DNA from 3 places in the Nitratireductor sp. OM-1 genome. Region 1 is predicted to be linked to each of the others. Evidence: predicted binding sites of a transcription regulator. Region 1 holds the regulator's gene; each other region holds the start of a gene.
What was found. The regulator LexA, encoded in region 1, represses DNA repair genes until DNA is damaged. The targets are predictions, from matches to a motif close to TGTTCNNNNTGTGTTCNG.

Region 1 (6,318 bases):
CGTATTTGAACTTCTGAACGCTGTCGGCGCTCTTCAGGAGCGTCTCGAACTTGATGCCGAGCTCGTGCTGCGCAGCACCCACCTCGTGGTGGTGCTTTTCAACGATCACGCCCATTTCGGACAGGACCGTGAGCATCTCGGAGCGCATGTCCTGCGCGGAGTCGATCGGCGGAACCGGGAAATAGCCGCCCTTCATGCGCGGACGGTGGCCCAGATTGCCGGTCTCGTAGTCGGCGTCGTCGTTGGACGGCAGTTCGCTGCAGTCGAGCTTGAAGCCGGTGTTGTAGGGATCGGCCTTGTACTTCACGTCGTCAAAGACGAAGAATTCCGGCTCCGGGCCCACATAGACGGTGTCGCCAAAGCCTTCGGCCTTGAGGAAGGCTTCTGCCTTCTTGGCGGTGCCGCGCGGGTCACGGTTGTAGGCCTCGCCGGAGATCGGGTCGAGAATGTCGCAGACGATGGCCATCGTGGACTGGGCGAAGAAGGGGTCCATATGCGCCGTGTCGGGCTCCGGCATCAGAACCATGTCGGACTCGTTGATCGCCTTCCAGCCGGCAATGGACGAGCCGTCGAACATGACGCCATCGGCGAACATGTCCTCATCCACTGCCGTGACATCCATCGTGACATGGTGAAGCTTGCCTCTTGGATCCGTGAAGCGAAGATCGACGAACTTTACGTCGTTTTCCTTGATCTGCTTCATGATGTCTTGTGCTGTGGTCATATTCGCTTTCCTGTTTGCGATGAGCTTGCCTGATGATCCGGACATGGTCCGGGAACTACTGATTTGGGTCAGACTGCGTCTGCGCCGGTCTCGCCGGTGCGGATGCGGATGACCTCTTCAACATTGGTGACGAAGATCTTGCCGTCGCCGATGCGGCCTGTCTGGGCTGCCTTGCGGATCGCCTCGATGGCGGCGTCGACGGTTTCGTCCGGCAGGACGACCTCGATCTTCACCTTGGGGAGGAAGTCGACGACATATTCCGCCCCGCGATAGAGCTCGGTGTGGCCTTTCTGGCGTCCGAAACCCTTCGCCTCGATGACAGTGATGCCCTGAAGGCCGATTTCCTGAAGGGCCTCCTTCACCTCATCTAGCTTGAAGGGTTTGATGATCGCTTCGACCTTTTTCATGCCTCGGTGGCCTCCAAATGGGTTCAGGGACGGATGGTCCGCATCCCTTATTGCTCCGGTTCGGTTGAAGCACGAAACATGCCAACTCGTGACAGAGCCTTGCATGTTGCGTGCCAAACGCTGCATTCTGCGTCTTGAGAATTGGCGCGACGCGGTTTTCTCCGGCTTTGGCATGCTAGGCGAGCGCCCCCGGATAGCAAGATGGGAACCATGCGGTGCGGTTCGCAGTTTGAGACTTGCTTAAAAAATATGCAATGAGCCGAAGAAAGCGGCAGCTTGTTATGCGTATGGTTGTTCTGACACCTGAAGAAATGGGCAATGTGGATCGCGCGGCCATCACAGCCGGCCCTCATGACGGGTACGGGCTGATGCGCAATGCCGGCGCGGCGGTGGCCGATCTGATCCTCGAGCGGTTTTCCGGCGCTGCCGGCGTCGCGGTTTTATGCGGACCGGGCAACAATGGGGGGGACGGCTATGTCATTGCGCGGCTTCTGGCCGAGCGCGGCGTCAATGTTCGCCTGTTCGCCGATGCTGCGCCGCAGGAAGACAGCGATGCCGCCAGGGCGCGTGAAGACTGTTTTGTAACGCCCGAGGCGCTGGCCGATTTTCGCCCCGAGACCGGCTGGCTGGTGGTTGACGCGCTCTATGGCGCCGGGCTTTCAAAGCCAGTTGAGGGCATCGAGGCCGAACTCATCGAGCGGGTTGCTGCTGCGGGCGTCCCGGTGGTTGCCGTCGATCTTCCGTCCGGTCTTTCGGGGCTCACGGGCAAACCGCTGGGAAGCTGCTTCGATGCGGACCTGACCGTCACGTTTTTCCGCAAAAAGCCGGGGCATCTGCTCATGCCCGGTCGACGCCTGTGCGGCGAGCTGGTCGTGGCCGATATCGGCATTGCCGAGATGGCGCTTGCATCAATGGATATCGCCCTCTGGGAGAATGGTCCGGCGCTCTGGCGCGACGGCGTGCCGGCGGTGGAGATCGATGCGCATAAATATGTGCGTGGTCATGTGGCCGTCGTTTCGGGCGGTGGCGCATCCACTGGTGCAGCGCGGCTTGCCGCGCGTGGCGCGGCGCGCGCCGGGGCAGGGGCCGTGACGGTGCTTTCGCCTGCAAACGCCCTGTCGGTGAACGCGATGCACCTGACCTCGATCATGCTGCGCAAGGCGGAGGCGGTGGATGAACTCATCGCCTTCCTCGATGAGCGAAAACCGACAGCCGCCGTTCTCGGTCCGGCAGCCGGTACAGGCGAGCGCACGCGCAGCTTCGCGCTGGGCTTTCTGGAGCGCGATGAAGGGCTGAAAGGGCTGGTGCTGGATGCCGACGCCATCACCGCCTTTGCCGATACGCCCGATACGCTCTTCGAGGCCGTGAGAAGTTCCGTCATAGCGACCGTGCTGACGCCGCATGAAGGAGAGTTCGCGCGGCTCTTTGGCGACCTTGCGGCTGACGCTTCCATGTCCAAGGTGGAGCGTGCGCGCGCAGCGGCAGAGCGCTCAGGAGCGGTGATCATCCTGAAGGGGGCGGACACGGTCGTCGCCTGCCCGGACGGGCGCGCCGCGATCAACACCAACGGATCGCGTTTCCTGGCGACGGCGGGCTCTGGCGATGTTCTGTGCGGGATTGTGGCCAGCCTTCTGGCGCAGGGCATGCCGGTCTTCGAGGCGGCATCGGCCGGCGTGTGGCTGCATGCAGAGGCTGGCGGGATGTTCGGCCGGGGCCTGATTGCGGAGGATCTGCCCGAGATGCTTCCGCATGTCTTCCAGGCGCTCTTCCCGGACGATGTTAGCTGAACCGACGCGGAGCTTGAAAAGAGCGCGCATTCTGGATGCCGGATGGCATCGGAGCCGGGGCATGCCTGAAGCCGCCCCGGATAGTCTTAAACTCAGTAGCGGCGCATCAGGCCGACGAGGCGACCCTGCACCTTGACGCGGTCGGGGCCGAAGATACGGGTTTCGTAAGCCGGATTGGCCGCTTCAAGGGCAATCGATGCGCCCTTGCGGCGGAAGCGCTTCAGCGTTGCCTCTTCCTGATCCACCAGCGCCACGACGATCTCGCCGGGATTGGCGGTCTGCGTCTCGCGGATGATCACCGTGTCGCCATCGAAAATGCCCGCATCGATCATCGAGTCGCCCTTGACCTCAAGCGCGTAGTGATCGCCACCGGTCAGCATGTCCGGCGGAACCGCGATGGAATGGGTCTGGTGCTGAATGGCGTCGATGGGGACACCGGCAGCGATGCGGCCCATGACAGGCACGGAGACGACGCCGGAAAGCGCGTCATCATTGCTGGCGGCAGGCTTGGAGGCCGCTGGCGCGGGCGTCTTGCCGAGGCTGCCCTCGATGACGCTTGGCGAAAAGCCGCGCGCGGCGGAATTGAGGCCGGGCGCGATGGAATCGGGAAGCCGCAGAACCTCCAGCGCACGCGCCCTGTTCGGGAGCCGGCGAATGAAGCCGCGCTCCTCCAGAGCCGTGATCAGCCGGTGAATGCCGGACTTGGAGGCGAGGTCGAGCGCCTCCTTCATTTCATCGAAGGAGGGCGGGATTCCGGTCTCCTTCAGTCGTTCATGGATGAACAGAAGAAGTTCGTGCTGCTTGCGGGTCAGCATGGGCGCCACCGAGAATCAGTTAAAAACAAAACCAGAACATACTCTATATGTTCCAGTTGTGTTCCGCAACCGTCCGGTTGCAGCGCTTATGGCGCGGCGAAAAGCGCCTTGGCTCCGTCTGCCACGAACTGGACCGCGAGGGCTGCCAGAATGACGCCCAGGAGGCGCGTCAGGATGGAGCGTCCCGTTTCGCCCAGAAAGCGGTCCACGCGCTCCGCCAGCGTGAAAACGGCATAGGTGAGGAGGATTGTTCCAAGCAGGATGCCGAGCAGCGCGATGGTGCCAAGGATCGAATTGAACTCGCCCGAAAGAAGCACGGTTGCCGAGATGGCGCCGGGACCCGCGATCAGCGGAATGGCCAGCGGGAAGGCGGCGATGTTGCGGATCATGTCGCGCGTGATCGCGCGCTCGGCGCTCTTCTCATGGCGCTCCTGGCGGCGCTCGAAGATCATCTCAAAGGCGATGAAGAACAGAAGCAGGCCGCCCGCCACGCGGAAGGCGGGAAGCGTGATGCCGAACACGGCCAGAATGACGCTGCCAGCGACGCCGAACAGGGCCAGAACGGCGAATCCGATGATGGCTGCGCGCACGGCCACCTGATTGCGCTCCGAGCGGTTCATGCCTGCTGTCAGCGCCAGAAAGAGCGGCGCAAGCCCTGGCGGGTCGACGGTTACCAGCAATGTGACGAAGGCGTTGAAAACGGTATCGTAACCAGGCATCGGGTTCTCCTTGCGGCCTCTCTAGCCCAGCTTGGATGCGAGGGAAAAGCCCTCATTCTTCACGCAGGCTCGCTTCCTGCGACAATTTGTCAAGGCGCTCATCCCCAGGAGGTTCGTATGCGCCTGAAATTGCGTTGGATTTCCGTCATCAAAAACGGATGCTCAATTGGAGAATCGCTGACGGCTCATATATAAAGAGTATGTGATTCCTCATTAAGAATGTGACACGTTTTGACTGACCAGACGACGCCGAACGGATCGGGCGAGCCCGACGAAATCGAGCCGATTTCCATTGTCGAGGAGATGCAGCGCTCTTATCTCGATTATGCGATGAGCGTGATCGTGAGCCGCGCCCTGCCGGATGCACGCGATGGTCTGAAGCCGGTGCATCGGCGCATTCTCTATGCATCCCATGAGAGCGGTTACCACTGGAACCGCAAATATGTGAAATCGGCCCGTCCTGTTGCCGACGTGATGGGTAAGTATCACCCGCACGGCGATGCCGCCATCTACGACGCCCTGGTGCGTATGGCGCAGAACTGGTCCATGCGCCTGCCGCTGGTCGACGGGCAGGGCAATTTCGGCTCCATCGACGGCGATCCGCCGGCGGCAATGCGTTACACCGAGTCGCGTCTCACCAAGGGCGCGCATGAGCTTCTGGAAGACATCGACAAGGACACGGTCGATTTTCAGGACACCTATGACGGCTCCTCCAGCGAGCCGCGCGTGCTTCCGGCGCGCTATCCGAACCTTCTGGTCAATGGTTCGGGTGGTATCGCCGTCGGCATGGCGACAAATATTCCGCCGCACAATCTGGTCGAAGTCATCAATGGCTGCGTGGCGCTGATCGAGAACCCCGCACTCGGCCTGCCGCAGTTGCAGGAGATCATTCCCGGTCCCGATTTCCCGACCGGCGGCCTGATTCTCGGCCGTTCGGGCATTCGCAGCGCCTATGAGACGGGCCGCGGCTCGATCCTCATGCGCGGCAAGGTCTCGATCGAGCCGGCGCGCAATGATCGCGAAGCCATCATCATCACCGAAGTTCCCTATCAGGTGAACAAGGCGTCGATGATCGAAAAGATGGCCGAGCTGGTCCGCGACAAGCGCATTGAAGGCATTTCCGACATTCGCGACGAGAGTGACCGTCAGGGTTACCGCGTCGTGGTCGAGCTGAAGCGCGACGCCGTGGCCGATGTGGTGCTGAACCAGCTTTATCGCTTCACGCCGCTTCAGACCTCCTTTGGCGCCAACATGGTGGCGCTCAACGGCGGCAAGCCGGAACAGATGAACCTTCTTGATCTGCTCCAGGCCTTTGTCTACTTCCGCGAGGAAGTGGTCAGCCGGCGCACCAAGTACCTGCTGCGCAAGGCGCGCGAGCGCGCGCACGTCCTCGTCGGCCTGGCGATTGCCGTTGCCAATATCGACGAGGTGATCAAGCTCATCCGTCACGCGCCCGATCCGCAGACCGCGCGCGAACAGTTGATGGAGCGCCGCTGGCCGGCCTCCGATGTGGAAGCGCTGATCCTGCTGATCGACGATCCGCGTCACCGCATCAATGAGGATGGCACCTACAATCTGTCCGAAGAACAGGCGCGTTCGATCCTCGAGCTGCGTCTCCAGCGCCTGACCGCGCTCGGACGCGACGAGATTGCCGACGAATTGAACAAGATCGGTGTGGAGATTGCGGATTTCCTCGAGATCCTGTCTTCGCGCGCCCGCATTCAGCAGATCGTCAAGGACGAGCTCATCGGCGTGCGCGACGAGTTCGGCACGCCGCGCCGCACCGAGATCACCGAAGGTGGCGCAGATCTCGACGATGAGGATCTGATCCAGCGTGAGGACATGGTTGTTACGGTCACGCGCAAG
Region 2 (6,318 bases), 1.1 Mb from region 1:
GCTGGAAGCGTTGACGGCCCGCTTCTCGGTCTAGAGTTCTTGCGCAATTCCGGACGGAAAACCGGTGCCCGCTTTTCCTGGAATTGCTCTGGACATTTCACAGCCAGAGATTTTTCCCGTTTTCGCGAGAATTCGGGAAAAATCGCGGGAATTCGCTCGTTTTAGTGCGTTTTCGGAAATTTTGGACGGGCCATGAAAGAGGCCGTCCAGAACGCCCCCACCATAACCAGCGTGGCCGCGAAGGCGAGCATCAGATAGAGATCATAGCCGCCGCTTGCCGCCCACAGCGCGGCGACGCCCAGCGGGGCCAGCGCCTCGATCGTGCGTGACGGCGTGATGAGCGCGCCGTTGATCGCGCCATAGGCCTCGCGGCTCAGCATTTCGGGAACGGCAAGGCCGCGCACAATGGTCATCATGCCATTGGCTGCGCCGTAAACGGCTGCAATCGCCGCGATCAGAAGCACGTGCGGCGGCGCGAAAGCATAGCCCAGAAGCACCAGCGGAAACACCGCGACCATGGCAGCGCCGATGAGGCGTACGGGCGCATTGGGCGCAAACGTCCAGATCACGATGCGGCCAGCCACCTGCGCCGGGCCGATGACCGCGACGATGCTCACCACTTCGGCGGCACTCAGCCCCCGCTCCAGAAGCAGCGGATAGATGTGGAAGCTCAGGCTGGAGAACACCCCGGCGTAAAGCACCAGGAACAGCGCCAGCGCCCAGAACACTGGCTGACGAAACGCCCAGAACACCGCTTCGCGCCCGTTCATGACCGGCCGCGCGCCTTCGGCTGCCGGCTCCTTCGGCCTGTCGCGGGCAGGATCGATCACCGCGAAATAGAGGCTCGCGCACACAAAGGCGTTGATCCCGCCCAGCACCATCAGCGCACCGCGCCAGCCAAGCGTCGCGATGAGCCATTGCACCAGCGGCACGAAAACCGTGCTGGCAAAGCCGCCCCACAGGGTGAGCGCGGTGATGGCGCGCCGCGCCTCAAGCGCACCGACACGGCGGGCCAGCACCGCAAAGGCCGGCTCGTAAAGCGTTGCCGCCTGAAGCCCGCCGAGAAGCGGCACAACCACATAGAAGAAGGCGATGCTGTCGACCTGCGACCACAGGAGATAGAGGAGCCCCGCCGTCAGCGATGCGCCGCTCATGACCCAGCGCCCATAGCCCCGGTCGATGGCCGCGCCAACCGGATAGGCGGCGAAGGCTGCCAGAAGAAGCCCCGCCGTCGCACCGCCGTAAAGAAGCGGCTTCGACCAGCCGAGTTCGATGCGCATGGCTTCGGCAATGAGCGGGAAACTGTAGAAGATCGAGCCCCAGGAACAGATCTGCGCGATGCCGAGCGCCGTAATCATGCGCCTGTATCCAGGCTCAGCGGTCCGGGCGCGCGCCATCGTCAATTTTCCCCGGAGCTCTGGGGCTGGCAGCTTTCGACACAGCATTCGTCCACGAGATAACCGATCAGTGCGTGCATCGCCGGGTAGTGCGCCCGGCAGATCAGCGTGGTGCCCTGCCGCTCGCGCGTGATGAGGCCGGTTTCCAGAAGCTTCTTGCAATGATGCGAGAGGGTGGAGGCGGGCATGGAAAGCCGCTCCTGCAACCCGCCGACGGGCATGCCCTCGCCACCCGCACGCACAAGCATGCGGTAGATGCGCAACCGCACCGGATTGCCGAGCGCTTCAAGCTGGGAGGATGCGGTTTCAAGTTCCATGGTACGGACGCCTAAATCCCAGCGCCCGCACTGTCAATCTTATTTCGAAAATATTCGAACTATTCATCCACGACGCGCAGGCGTAGCTGGCCGGAGCCGGGACCGCCCTCGCCGGTCGGCGGTTTTGGCGCAAGGCGATTGTCGTCCTTTGCCGGTTTCTCCGCCTCACCCGCGCCCAGTTCCAGCGCCTCGATCTTCTCGCCGCGCCTGGTGACTTTGTCGGTCGAGGTCAGGATCTGATCGATGTCGCGATTGGCCTGCATGAAGTGGGTCTGCAGCTTGCGCACCCTTTCATCAAGCCGGCCCACATCCTGCATCAGCCGCACCACCTCGGCCTGAATCAGATGCGCCTGCTCACGCATGCGCGCATCCTTGAGCACTGCCTGAATCACCTGGATCGACAGCATGAGCAGCGACGGGGAAACGATCACCACGCGGGCGCGGTGGGCGCGCTGAACGAGGTTTTCGAAATTCTCGTGGATCTCGGCGAAGATCGACTCCGACGGCACGAACATGAACGCCGTGTCCTGCGTTTCGCCAGTGAGAAGATACTTTTCCGAAATCGCCCTGATATGCACATCGATATCGCGCCGGAACGCCGCCTCCGCCCCCTTGCGCGCTTCGGGACTGCCGCCCTCGCCTTCCGAGGCGGCGCGAATGGCGTTCCACGCCTCAAGCGGAAACTTGGCGTCGATCACCAGCGAAGGCGCGTCATTGGGCATCTTCACCACGCAGTCGGGCCGGCTGCCATTGGAAAGCGTGGCCTGAAACTCATAGGCCCCATGCGGCAGACCGTCGGCAATGATCGCCTCCATACGCGACTGGCCGAACGCCCCGCGCGTCTGCTTGTTGGAGAGGATCTGCTGGAGCTGCACCACCTGTCCGGCAAGCGACTGGATGTTGTTCTGTGCGGTATCGATGACTGCCAGCCGCTCCTGCAGCTTCGCCAGATTCTCATGTGTCGACTTGGTTTGCTGGTTAATGGACTGGCCAAGGCGCGTGCTCATGCCATCAAGCCGCTCCGACAGGGCGCGGGTGAGCTCGGCCTGCCGGTTGCCGAACACTTCGGCAATCGACCCCATGCGCCCCTGCAACTCGGCCTGCGCCCGTGTGAGCTCGACCATGCGCGCCTCGGCCTCGCGGGCATGTTGCGCCGCTTCCGCGGCTGCGACCGCGCGCGCCCGTGCAGCACGCCAGAGCCCGGCGATCAGCAGGACCATCAGACCGAAGAGCAGAGCGCCGCCAGCCAGTAAAAGCTGCCCCAGCGTGAAGGTGCTCGCGCCGAGCTGCGCCACCGGTGCTGCGAAAATGTCGGACATCTGCTTTATCCCGCCATGTTGGAAGCATGGGACCGAAAGGTGAAAACCGGGTTCGGCTATTCCGATGCTCGCTCAATAATTTGGATCATCCTTTGCGCGTCCGAACGGGACACAGGGCGATCTGGTGGATTCGGGATAGCATTATAAGATCAAAACGTGAACAGGCATTGTGTATTGACGTTCCGCCGGTCAGGGCTTACCTGACAGCCATGACCATCAAACCGCTTGTTCTTCTTCCGGACCCGATCCTGCGCGAAACCTCCAAATCGGTGGAGCGCTTTGACGATCAGTTGCGCACATTCGCCGACGACATGCTGGCGACCATGTATGACGCGCCGGGCATCGGCCTTGCCGCCATTCAGGTTGGCGAGCCGCTTCGCATGCTGGTGATCGACGTTGCCGAGAAGGACGAAGAGCCGGCTCCGCTCGTGGTCATCAACCCCGAAATCGTGGCCAGCACCGATGCGCGCAACGTGCATGAGGAAGGCTGCCTTTCCATTCCCGATTACTATGCCGAGGTGGAACGCCCGGCCGGTGTGACGGTGAACTACTTCGATGTCGACGGCAAAGAGCAGACGGTGGAGGCCGACGGCCTGCTCGCCACCTGCCTGCAGCACGAGATCGACCACCTGAACGGCGTTCTGTTCATCGACTATCTGTCGAAGCTGAAGCGCGACATGGTGGTGCGCAAGTTCAGGAAACTCGCCAAGGATCGGCCGCCCGCGCGCATGGTCGGCTGACGCCGCCCCTCTCCTGCCGCGACCGATACGGGCATTTCAGCCTGCGGGGCTTGACCTTCAACCGGTAAATCCGCTTCAAGCACCCGCATGGGCGCTGATGCGCTCATTTCGTTTACTGGACGCATCGGACACGCGGCATGGCACTTCGTCTCATCTTCATGGGCACACCGGATTTCTCGGTCGCCACCCTTCAGGCGCTGGCCGGGGCCGGTCACGAAATCGTGGCCGTCTACTCCCAGCCGCCGCGCCCCGCCGGACGGCGCGGGCTTGAGCTGACCAAATCGCCCGTGCACCGCGCCGCCGAGGAACTGGGCATCGAGGCGCGCACACCGAAATCGCTGAAGAGCGAGGAAGAACAGGCAGAATTCAGCGCACTCAATGCGGATGCGGCGATTGTCGTTGCCTATGGCCTGCTGCTGCCCAAAGCCATTCTGGAAGGCACGCGCCTTGGCTGCTTCAACGGCCATGCGTCGCTTCTGCCGCGCTGGCGCGGCGCGGCTCCGATCCAGCGTGCGATCATGGCCGGCGATGCAGAAACCGGCATGATGGTGATGAAGATGGACGAGGGGCTGGACACCGGCCCCGTCGCCATGACGGAGCGCCTTGCCATCACCCCCGACATGACCGGCGGCGAACTGCATGACGCCATGCGCGAAACAGGCGCGGCGCTGATGGTGAAGGCGATGGATGCGCTTGAGAAAGGCGCGCTTGAACTCACGCCGCAGCCCGAAGACGGCGCGACCTATGCCAGAAAGATCCTCAAGGACGAGACGCGGGTGGACTGGTCCCGTCCCGCGAAGGAAGTGCACGATCACATTCGCGGGCTCTCGCCCTTCCCCGGCGCATGGTGCGAAATGCAGTTCGGCAGCAAGCCGGAACGCGTGAAACTTTTGCGCACGGTTCTTTCCAGCGGCGAAGGCGCGCCCGGTGAGGCGCTGGACGACACGCTGACGATTGCCTGCGGCGATGGCGCAGTGCGGCTGAGCGAAGTGCAGCGCGCCGGTGGCAAACCGATGAAGGCGGTGGACTTCCTGCGCGGCGCGAAGCTCGAGAAGGGAACCGTGCTCCCATGAGCGCCATCACCATCCGCCCGGAGACTGAGGCCGACCGCGATGCGGTTCATGCCCTGCTGACCGCCGCCTTTGACGGCGATGGCGAGGCCGGGCTTGTTACGGCCCTTCACGAGGCGGGTGACGCCGTGCTGGCGCTGGTGGCCGAAGCCGATGACGGCGCGATCTGCGGTCATGTGCTTTTCTCGCGCTTGACCGTCGAGAGTGACGGCGACAGCTTTCCGGCAGTTGCGCTCGCGCCGCTTGCCGTTCTGCCGGAGCACCAGCGGCAGGGCATTGGCGCACAGCTTGTCGAGGAAGCGCATCGGCGTCTCAGAGCTGCCGGCGAGACGCTTTCCATCGTGCTTGGCGAGCCGGCCTATTACGGACGTTTCGGCTACACGCATGAGGATGCAGCCGCCTTCGACAGCGACTACCAGTGCGCGGCGCTGCAGGCCGCCCTTTGGGGCGAGACACCAACAACAGGACGGCTGGTCTACGCACCGGCCTTTGGCGGGCTCTGACCATGGCGCGTTTTCGCATCGACATCGAATATGATGGCGGCCCCTATTTCGGCTGGCAGCGTCAGGCGACGCATCATTCGGTGCAGGCCGCGCTGGAGAACGCCATTCTGGCCTTTTCCGGTGAGACGGTTACGCTGTTTGGCGCAGGACGCACCGACACCGGCGTGCATGCGCTGGCGCAGGTGGCCCACTTCAACCTGACGCGCGAATGGACCGCGCGCACAGTGCAGAACGCCATCAATGCGCGGCTGGCCATGGCCAAGGAAACCGTGGCTGTGATCGAGGCCGCCGAGGTGGCCGACGATTTCGACGCCCGGTTTTCCGCCAGGGCGCGCCATTATCTCTATCGCATTCACAACCGCCGACCGCCGCTGACGGTGGACCGCGCCCATGCCTGGCATGTGGCCGCGCCGCTGGATGTGGACGCCATGAACGAGGCGGCGCAGCGGCTGATCGGCACGCATGACTTCACCACGTTCCGCGCGGCCCAGTGCCAGGCGAAGAGCCCGATCAAGACGCTGGAAAAGCTGGAGGTGACCCGTGACGGCGCGTTTGTGGAAATCCGCGCCTCGGCCCGCTCCTTCCTGCACAATCAGGTGCGCTCCTTCGCCGGAACGCTGAAGCGTGTAGGCGAAGGCGGCTGGGACGCAGACGCGGTGACGCGGGCGCTGGAAGCGCGCGACCGCAAGGCCTGCGGCCCGGTGGCGCCGCCGCACGGGCTCTATCTGACGCAGGTGGACTACTAGGGTCAGACAATCTCGGCGGGCCGTGCGGCTTTCGGCACCGGCCAGGATGGCGTGATGCCCGGTTGCGGCGGGCGCTCCAGATAGGTGGAGAGCACCACATAGCTGCGTGTCGCCTTGACGCCGGGCGTGTCGTAGAGCCGGGCAAGAAGCCCTTCGAGCGCGCGCGTGGAAGCGGCCCGCACCTTCAGGAGCATGCAGGCGTCTCCCGCCACCGAATGCACTTCCT
Region 3 (6,318 bases), 480 kb from region 1:
TTGGACGGAAAACCGTTTCCCGATTTTGCCGCTGGGTCTAGACCGGCTCTAGGCCGGCTTCACGAAGCCTTCGAGAACGCGTTTCTGGCCGGCCTTGTCGAAATCGATGGTGAGCTTGTTGCCCTCGATTGCCGAGACATTGCCATTGCCGAACTTCATATGGAACACGCGGTCGCCGACCTTGAAGGTGGACGGCTTTTCGGACACGGATCTGGCGACCAGCTCGCCTTCGATCACACGGCCCTTCACCGAGCCGCGCCCCGCGCCATAGCCCGAATCCGCCTCGCCATAGCCGATGCGCTCGACCTGATGGCCGGAGCGATTGCCCCAGTTGCGCGCGGTTGCGTCGGTGCGGTTCTTCTGGGCGCGCTGCCAGCCTGGCGTCGCGTAGCTGTTGGAGAACACGCTCTGGTCGTCGAAACGCGATTTGCCATAGGGGTTGGGCCGGCCGGGCTGGCCGACGGAATACCCGCCATAGCTGTTGCTCTCTTCGGCCACGTCCACATGCGCTTCGGGAAGCTCGTCCAGAAAGCGTGAAGGAATGGTCGACTGCCACAGACCGTGGATACGCCGGTTTGAGGCGAACCACAGGTGCAGGTTCTTCTTGGCGCGCGTCAGGCCCACATAGGCCAGCCGCCGCTCTTCCTCGAGGCCCGAGCGGCCGCCTTCGTCAAGCGCGCGCTGATGCGGGAAGAGGCCTTCCTCCCAGCCGGGCAGGAACACGGTCGGGAATTCAAGACCCTTGGCCGAGTGCAGCGTCATCAGGCTTACGGCGTCGAGCTCTTCATGGCGCTCGGCGTCCATCACCAGCGCCACATGCTCCAGAAAACCGCGCAGGCTCTCATATTCCTCCATGGAGCGGATCAGCTCCTTGAGGTTTTCAAGCCGTCCCGGCGCTTCGGCCGAACGGTCGTTCTTCCACATTTCCGTGTAGCCGGATTCCTCGAGGATCATCTCGGCCAGTTCCGTGTGGGGCGTCCGGTCGAGCATGCTCTGCCAGCGCTCGATGTTCTCCACCAGCGTGCGCAGCGAGGCGCGCGGCTTTGGCTTCATCTCCTCGGTGCCGACCAGATCGCGTGCGGCCTGCAGGAGCGTTGCCTCACGCATGCGCGAAACATCGTGGATCTGGCGCACGCTGGCTTCACCCAGCCCGCGCTTGGGCACATTGACGATGCGCTCGAATGCCAGATCGTCGGCGGCCTGCGCGACGATGCGGAAATAGGCCATGGCGTCGCGGATCTCGAGGCGCTCATAGAAGCGCGGTCCGCCGATGACGCGGTAATTGAGCCCCAGCGTGACGAAGCGGTCTTCGAACTCACGCATCTGGAAGGAGGCGCGCACGAGGATGGCGATGTCGTTGAGCGCGTGGCCCTTGGACTGCAACGCCTCGATCTCTTCGCCCACGGCCCGGGCCTCTTCCTCCGAATCCCAGGCGGCATGCACCTTCACCTTGGGATCGTCGGGGTCGGAATGCTCGGTGAATAGCGTTTTACCAAGCCGCCCTTCATTGTTGGCGATGAGGTGCGAGGCAGCGCCCAGAATGTGCTTGGTGGAACGGTAATTGCGCTCCAGCCGGATCACGGCAGCGCCGGGGAAATCCTTCTCGAAGCGCAGGATGTTGTCCACTTCCGCGCCGCGCCAGCCATAGATCGACTGGTCGTCATCACCGACGCAGCAGATGTTCACCGGTTCCGTGCTCTTGGGGCGCTGGGCGAGCAGCCGCAGCCACATGTACTGGGCGGTGTTGGTGTCCTGATACTCGTCCACCAGAATGTATTTGAACCGGCGGTGATAGTCCGCAAGCACATCGGGATGATCGCGCAGAATGCGGATCGGATGGCAAAGGAGATCGCCGAAATCGACGGCGTTGAGCGTCTTCAGGCGGTTCTGATAGGCGGTGTAGAGTTCACGGCCCTTGCCATTGGCGAAGGCGCGGGCGTCGCCCTCGGGAATTTCCTTTGGTGCCAGCCCCTTGTTCTTCCAGCCGTCGATCATCTGCGCGAACTGGCGCGGCGGCCAGCGCTTGTCGTCCAGCCCTTCGGCCTGAATGATCTGCTTGATGAGGCGGATCTGGTCGTCGGTGTCGAGAATGGTGAAGGAGCTTTTGAGCCCCGCCAGCTCGGCATGCTTGCGCAGGATCTTCACACCGATGGAGTGGAAGGTGCCGAGCCATGGCATGCCCTCGATGGCCTCGCCGACCAGCGTGCCGATACGCACTTTCATCTCGCGCGCGGCCTTGTTGGTGAAGGTCACGGCCAGGATCTGTGAGGGATAGGCGCGGCCGGAGGCCAGAATATGCGCGATGCGGGTGGTCAGAACGCGTGTCTTGCCGGTGCCCGCGCCCGCAAGCACCAGAACCGGGCCTTCGGTGGTTTCCACCGCGAGCCGCTGCTCGGGATTGAGCGCATCGAGATAGCGCGTGTCGGGTCCGCCCGTGCGCGCAGCCATGGCGCGCGCTGCAATGCCGGAGGGCTTCTGCGCAGCTGGGGGCGTCGGGGCGGGTTCGTCCTCGTCAAAGAACGGAATATCATCAGGAAAGCCGGACATCGCACCTGCTTATGGTGATTCGGGGGCATAGCCCATGGATGTTTTCTATTTGTACCGGTTTGCGCCTCACGAACCAAGGGGGTGCCAAGCCGGCAAAATGCGGGGGAACAGCGTCGTCAGTGCTCGCTTTCGCAGAGTGAATGGTCGGATAGCGCCCGCAGCACATAGCAATCGCAAACCGAGCCGCTGTCGCAACTGTCGACGATGCGCTGGAGCTCATGCTCCAGCCTTTGCAGGCGGGCAATGCGCTCGCGCACTTCGGTAAGGTGCTCGCGGGCAATGCTGTCCGCCGTTTCGCAGGGTTTTTCGGGATGCCCGCTCAGTTCGATCAGAGAACGGATTGCGTCGATGCCCAGCCCCAGGTCGCGGGCGTGGCGGATGAAGGCGAGGCGCTCCATCGCCTGCTTTCCATAGCGGCGCTGGTTGCCGGCGGAGCGCTCGGGCGGCTCGATCAGCCCGGTTTCCTCGTAATAGCGGATGGTCGGTACCTTTACGCCCACCCGTTTCGACAGTTCGCCAATTGACCACATGCCGCGCGGCTCCTTCAAAATCTCTAGTCTATATAGGTATTGCCGGCGCTCTGCGAAAGGCAAAATGGTTCACGCGGGCGTGAATGGACGTTTTCCCGGCTGGCCCTACCTTGGACTTCGGCGGGAACCAGTCAACGAAATGGGAGTGAATTCATGCAGGATCAGCCGAAGATTACCCAGGCGATGATCGACGCCTATGACGAATACACCCATCTGACCCTCGACCGCCGCGCCTTCATGAACAGGCTGACGCGACTGGCCGGATCGGGCGCAGCTGCGGCCGCCATCGCGCCCCTTCTGGCGGCAAATTCCGCCCGCGCGGCCATGGTCGCAGACGATGACGAACGCCTTGAAGCCGCAGACATCACCTATCCGGGGGAGGGCGGCGAGATGAAGGGCTATCTCGTGCGGCCTGCGGATGCGGGCGAGAAACTGCCCGCCGTGATCGTCGTGCACGAAAACCGCGGCCTAAACCCGCATATCCGCGATGTGGCGCGGCGTGTTGCGCTGGAAGGCTTTGTGGCGCTTGCCCCGGACTTCCTCTCACCGCTGGGCGGCACGCCGGAGGACGAGGACAAGGCGCGCGGTCTGTTCGGCGAACTGGATCGCGATCAGACGGTGGGCAATGCGGTGGCCACGCAGGCTTTTCTGGCAGGCCATGACGCCACGACCGGCAAGGTGGGCGTGATCGGCTTCTGCTGGGGCGGGGCGCTGGTGAACAATCTGGCCGTTGCCGATCCCGAACTGGATGCGGGCGTCGCCTATTACGGCTCGCAGCCGGCGGCGGAAGATGTGGCGCGGATCGAAGCGCCGTTGCTCCTGCACTATGCGGGGCTGGATGAGCGCGTGAATGCGGGCATCGACGCCTATCGGGCCGCACTTGAAGATGCGGGCAAGACCTTCACCATCCATGTCTATGAAGGGGTGAACCACGCGTTTAACAACGACACGTCCGAAGCCCGCTATGACAGTGCGGCGGCGGAACTGGCCTGGGAGCGCACGATTGCGTTTCTGAAGGAGAACCTGACCTGACTTCAGTATGAGCCGAAGGGCAGGGGATCGAAGTCCAGAAAAATGCGTTTCTGGCGCGCGGTGCGCACGATGGCGCGCACATAGATCAGATCGATGGGAATGGGCCTGCGGTTGCGCTCCAGCCAGTAGAGCTCGTCCTCGATGGATTTGAGCGCGCGCCAGAAATCATAATCGGAAATCTCGTGCGAATGCGCGAGACTGTCCGACAGGGCTCTGGCTTCCTCGTTCAACAACTGGCTTCTCGCCGCCTACGAATCGACTGGTTTCAGGCGATGGTCTGCGCGGGGAGGGGCCGCTTCAAGCGGGCGACATGGTTAAACTTGTGCAAAGATCTGGCCGCTGGCGTTATGGTTAACGGAGCCTTTAACCACTCCTTATCCCTTTAAGCCTTTGGCACTAAAGGACTATCGGTGTTCTTCCTCGCTGATGTCCACCAGCGCGCGGTTGAAGAAACGCAGCGCCCGCACATGGCTGGCAAAGGCGATGACGCGGCCCGGATCCTGCAGATCGACCACGGGCAGGCGGTCATAGCCGCCCTTGTCGAAGGCGCGCAGCGCCGCCTCCAGCGTGTCGGTCGGTTTGAGCGCCGGCGCGCCCGTTTCCGGGTCGAAGGCGACAGGCTCTTCGTCTTCCGGCAATGGCTCCATGAAATCCATCACGCGGGTCATGTGGCCGAGCGTCTTGTGCGGCCCCTCCACGAGAAACAGCCCGCGCATCTCCAGCTGCCACTGGAACCAGGAATGGCCATGAATGGCCTGGGTGATGCCATGCGCCACCGCAACGGTGAGCAGGAGCGCGATGGACAGTTCGTAGCCGCCAGTCAGTTCGAACACGATGACGGTGGTGGAGATGGGGGCGCCGAGAACGGCTCCGGCAACGGCACCCATGCCGAGGATGGCGTAGAGCCCTTCGCTGGATGCCATGTTGGGGAAGGCTGCGGCGGCGATGATGCCGAATGCGCCGCCGGTGAGCGCGCCGAGGAAGAGGGCTGGGGAAAAGATGCCGCCGCCAAACCGCATGGCGAGCGTGATGGAAGTTGCGGCCGTCTTGACGACGATGAGCGCCAGCATGGTCATGAGCGGCAGGCGGTTCCACAGCGCCATGTCGGTGATCTCGTAACCGACGCCGAGGATCTGCGGGAAGACCACGGCCATGCCGCCGACGATGAGCCCACCAACCACGGGGCGCGTCCATAAGGGAATGCGCACGCCGCGCGCCGCATAGTCGGAGACGAAGAGCGAGAACTGGAACAGGATTGCGACCACGGCGGCGGTCACGCCGAGCAGTGCGAAGGCCGGAAACTCCCAGAAGGACGTGATCTGGTGGGTGGGCACCAGAAAGGCAGCCGAACTGCCGAACCAGAGGCGCGAGGCAACCGCACCCGCCGCCGAGGCGATGACGATGGGCACGAAGGAGCGCATGGCGTAGTGTCCGAGGATGACCTCATGGGCGAACAGGACGCCGGCGATGGGGGCGTTGAACGAGGCGGAGATGGCGCTCGCAACGCCCGCGCCAAGCAGCGTGCGCCGGCACCATTCGGGCAGGTTTGCGCGCCAGGCGATGGCGCTGGCAAGCACTGCGCCCAGATGCACCACGGGGCCTTCGCGCCCCGCACTTGCGCCCGAACCGAGCGAAAGCGCGGTGATGAATGCGGACAGGATGCCTTCGCGGAAGGAAAGCTTGCTGCGGCCGGAAAGCGCGCGCGCCTCGATCACGTCGGCCACCGCGCCGGTGCGGCGCGCTTCAAGCCGCGTGAGCAGCAGGCCGACGAAAAGCCCGCCCACGGTGGGGCCGGCCACGATCCAGTACCAGGGGAGCGACAGGGCGGCGGTGAACACGCGCTCCGAACGCGTGCCGAGCCAGAAAAGCTGGAAGACGCCGATCAGCTCGCGGAAGATGATTGCGGCAATGGCGACGCCGAGCCCCAGAAACAGCGACAGAAGCCAGACAAGCGGCAGGCGCGCGTTGAGGAACGCGCTGACGTTTGGTTCAATCCACGTCCGCAGAATTTGCGGAAGCCGCTGTATCAGCCTGAGAATCGACATGCCTGCCCCGTTTTCCCGAGCCTAGAGCATCGGACCGGAAAGTGGAATCCGGTATTCGGCTATTCCGATGCTCCATCAATAGTTTAGATCAGCCTTTTTGCGTCCGAAGGGGATGCTGGCGATCTAGCTCTTTCGGCGGCGGATTGCGATTGACCGGCCGGCGC

Region 2: a site for LexA is predicted at 3,179-3,196, ahead of def (peptide deformylase). Genes of this name have one in related genera too.
Region 3: a site for LexA is predicted at 2,587-2,604, ahead of DEJ54_RS17140 (ATP-dependent helicase). Genes of this name have one in related genera too.

What each region holds. Positions count from the first base shown of each region.
Region 1 covers NZ_CP029208.1:3,109,776-3,116,093, reverse strand. The annotation lists gene glnA (type I glutamate--ammonia ligase) at 1-724, opposite strand, end outside; gene DEJ54_RS14880 (P-II family nitrogen regulator) at 793-1,131, opposite strand; gene DEJ54_RS14875 (NAD(P)H-hydrate dehydratase) at 1,413-2,918, shown strand; gene lexA (transcriptional repressor LexA) at 3,011-3,733, opposite strand; gene DEJ54_RS14865 (MarC family protein) at 3,820-4,452, opposite strand; gene gyrA (DNA gyrase subunit A) at 4,684-6,318, shown strand, end outside.
Region 2 covers NZ_CP029208.1:1,969,654-1,975,971, reverse strand. The annotation lists gene hisG (ATP phosphoribosyltransferase) at 1-34, shown strand, start outside; gene DEJ54_RS09355 (MFS transporter) at 162-1,358, opposite strand; gene DEJ54_RS09350 (helix-turn-helix transcriptional regulator) at 1,400-1,714, opposite strand; gene DEJ54_RS09345 (DNA recombination protein RmuC) at 1,774-3,033, opposite strand; gene def (peptide deformylase) at 3,243-3,773, shown strand; gene fmt (methionyl-tRNA formyltransferase) at 3,911-4,846, shown strand; gene DEJ54_RS09330 (GNAT family N-acetyltransferase) at 4,843-5,346, shown strand; gene truA (tRNA pseudouridine(38-40) synthase TruA) at 5,349-6,092, shown strand; gene DEJ54_RS09320 (Lrp/AsnC family transcriptional regulator) at 6,095-6,318, opposite strand, start outside.
Region 3 covers NZ_CP029208.1:3,587,041-3,593,358, reverse strand. The annotation lists gene DEJ54_RS17140 (ATP-dependent helicase) at 49-2,547, opposite strand; gene DEJ54_RS17135 (helix-turn-helix domain-containing protein) at 2,664-3,077, opposite strand; gene DEJ54_RS17130 (dienelactone hydrolase family protein) at 3,231-4,109, shown strand; gene DEJ54_RS17125 (hypothetical protein) at 4,112-4,342, opposite strand; gene DEJ54_RS17120 (chloride channel protein) at 4,514-6,154, opposite strand; gene DEJ54_RS17115 (thioesterase family protein) at 6,278-6,318, opposite strand, start outside.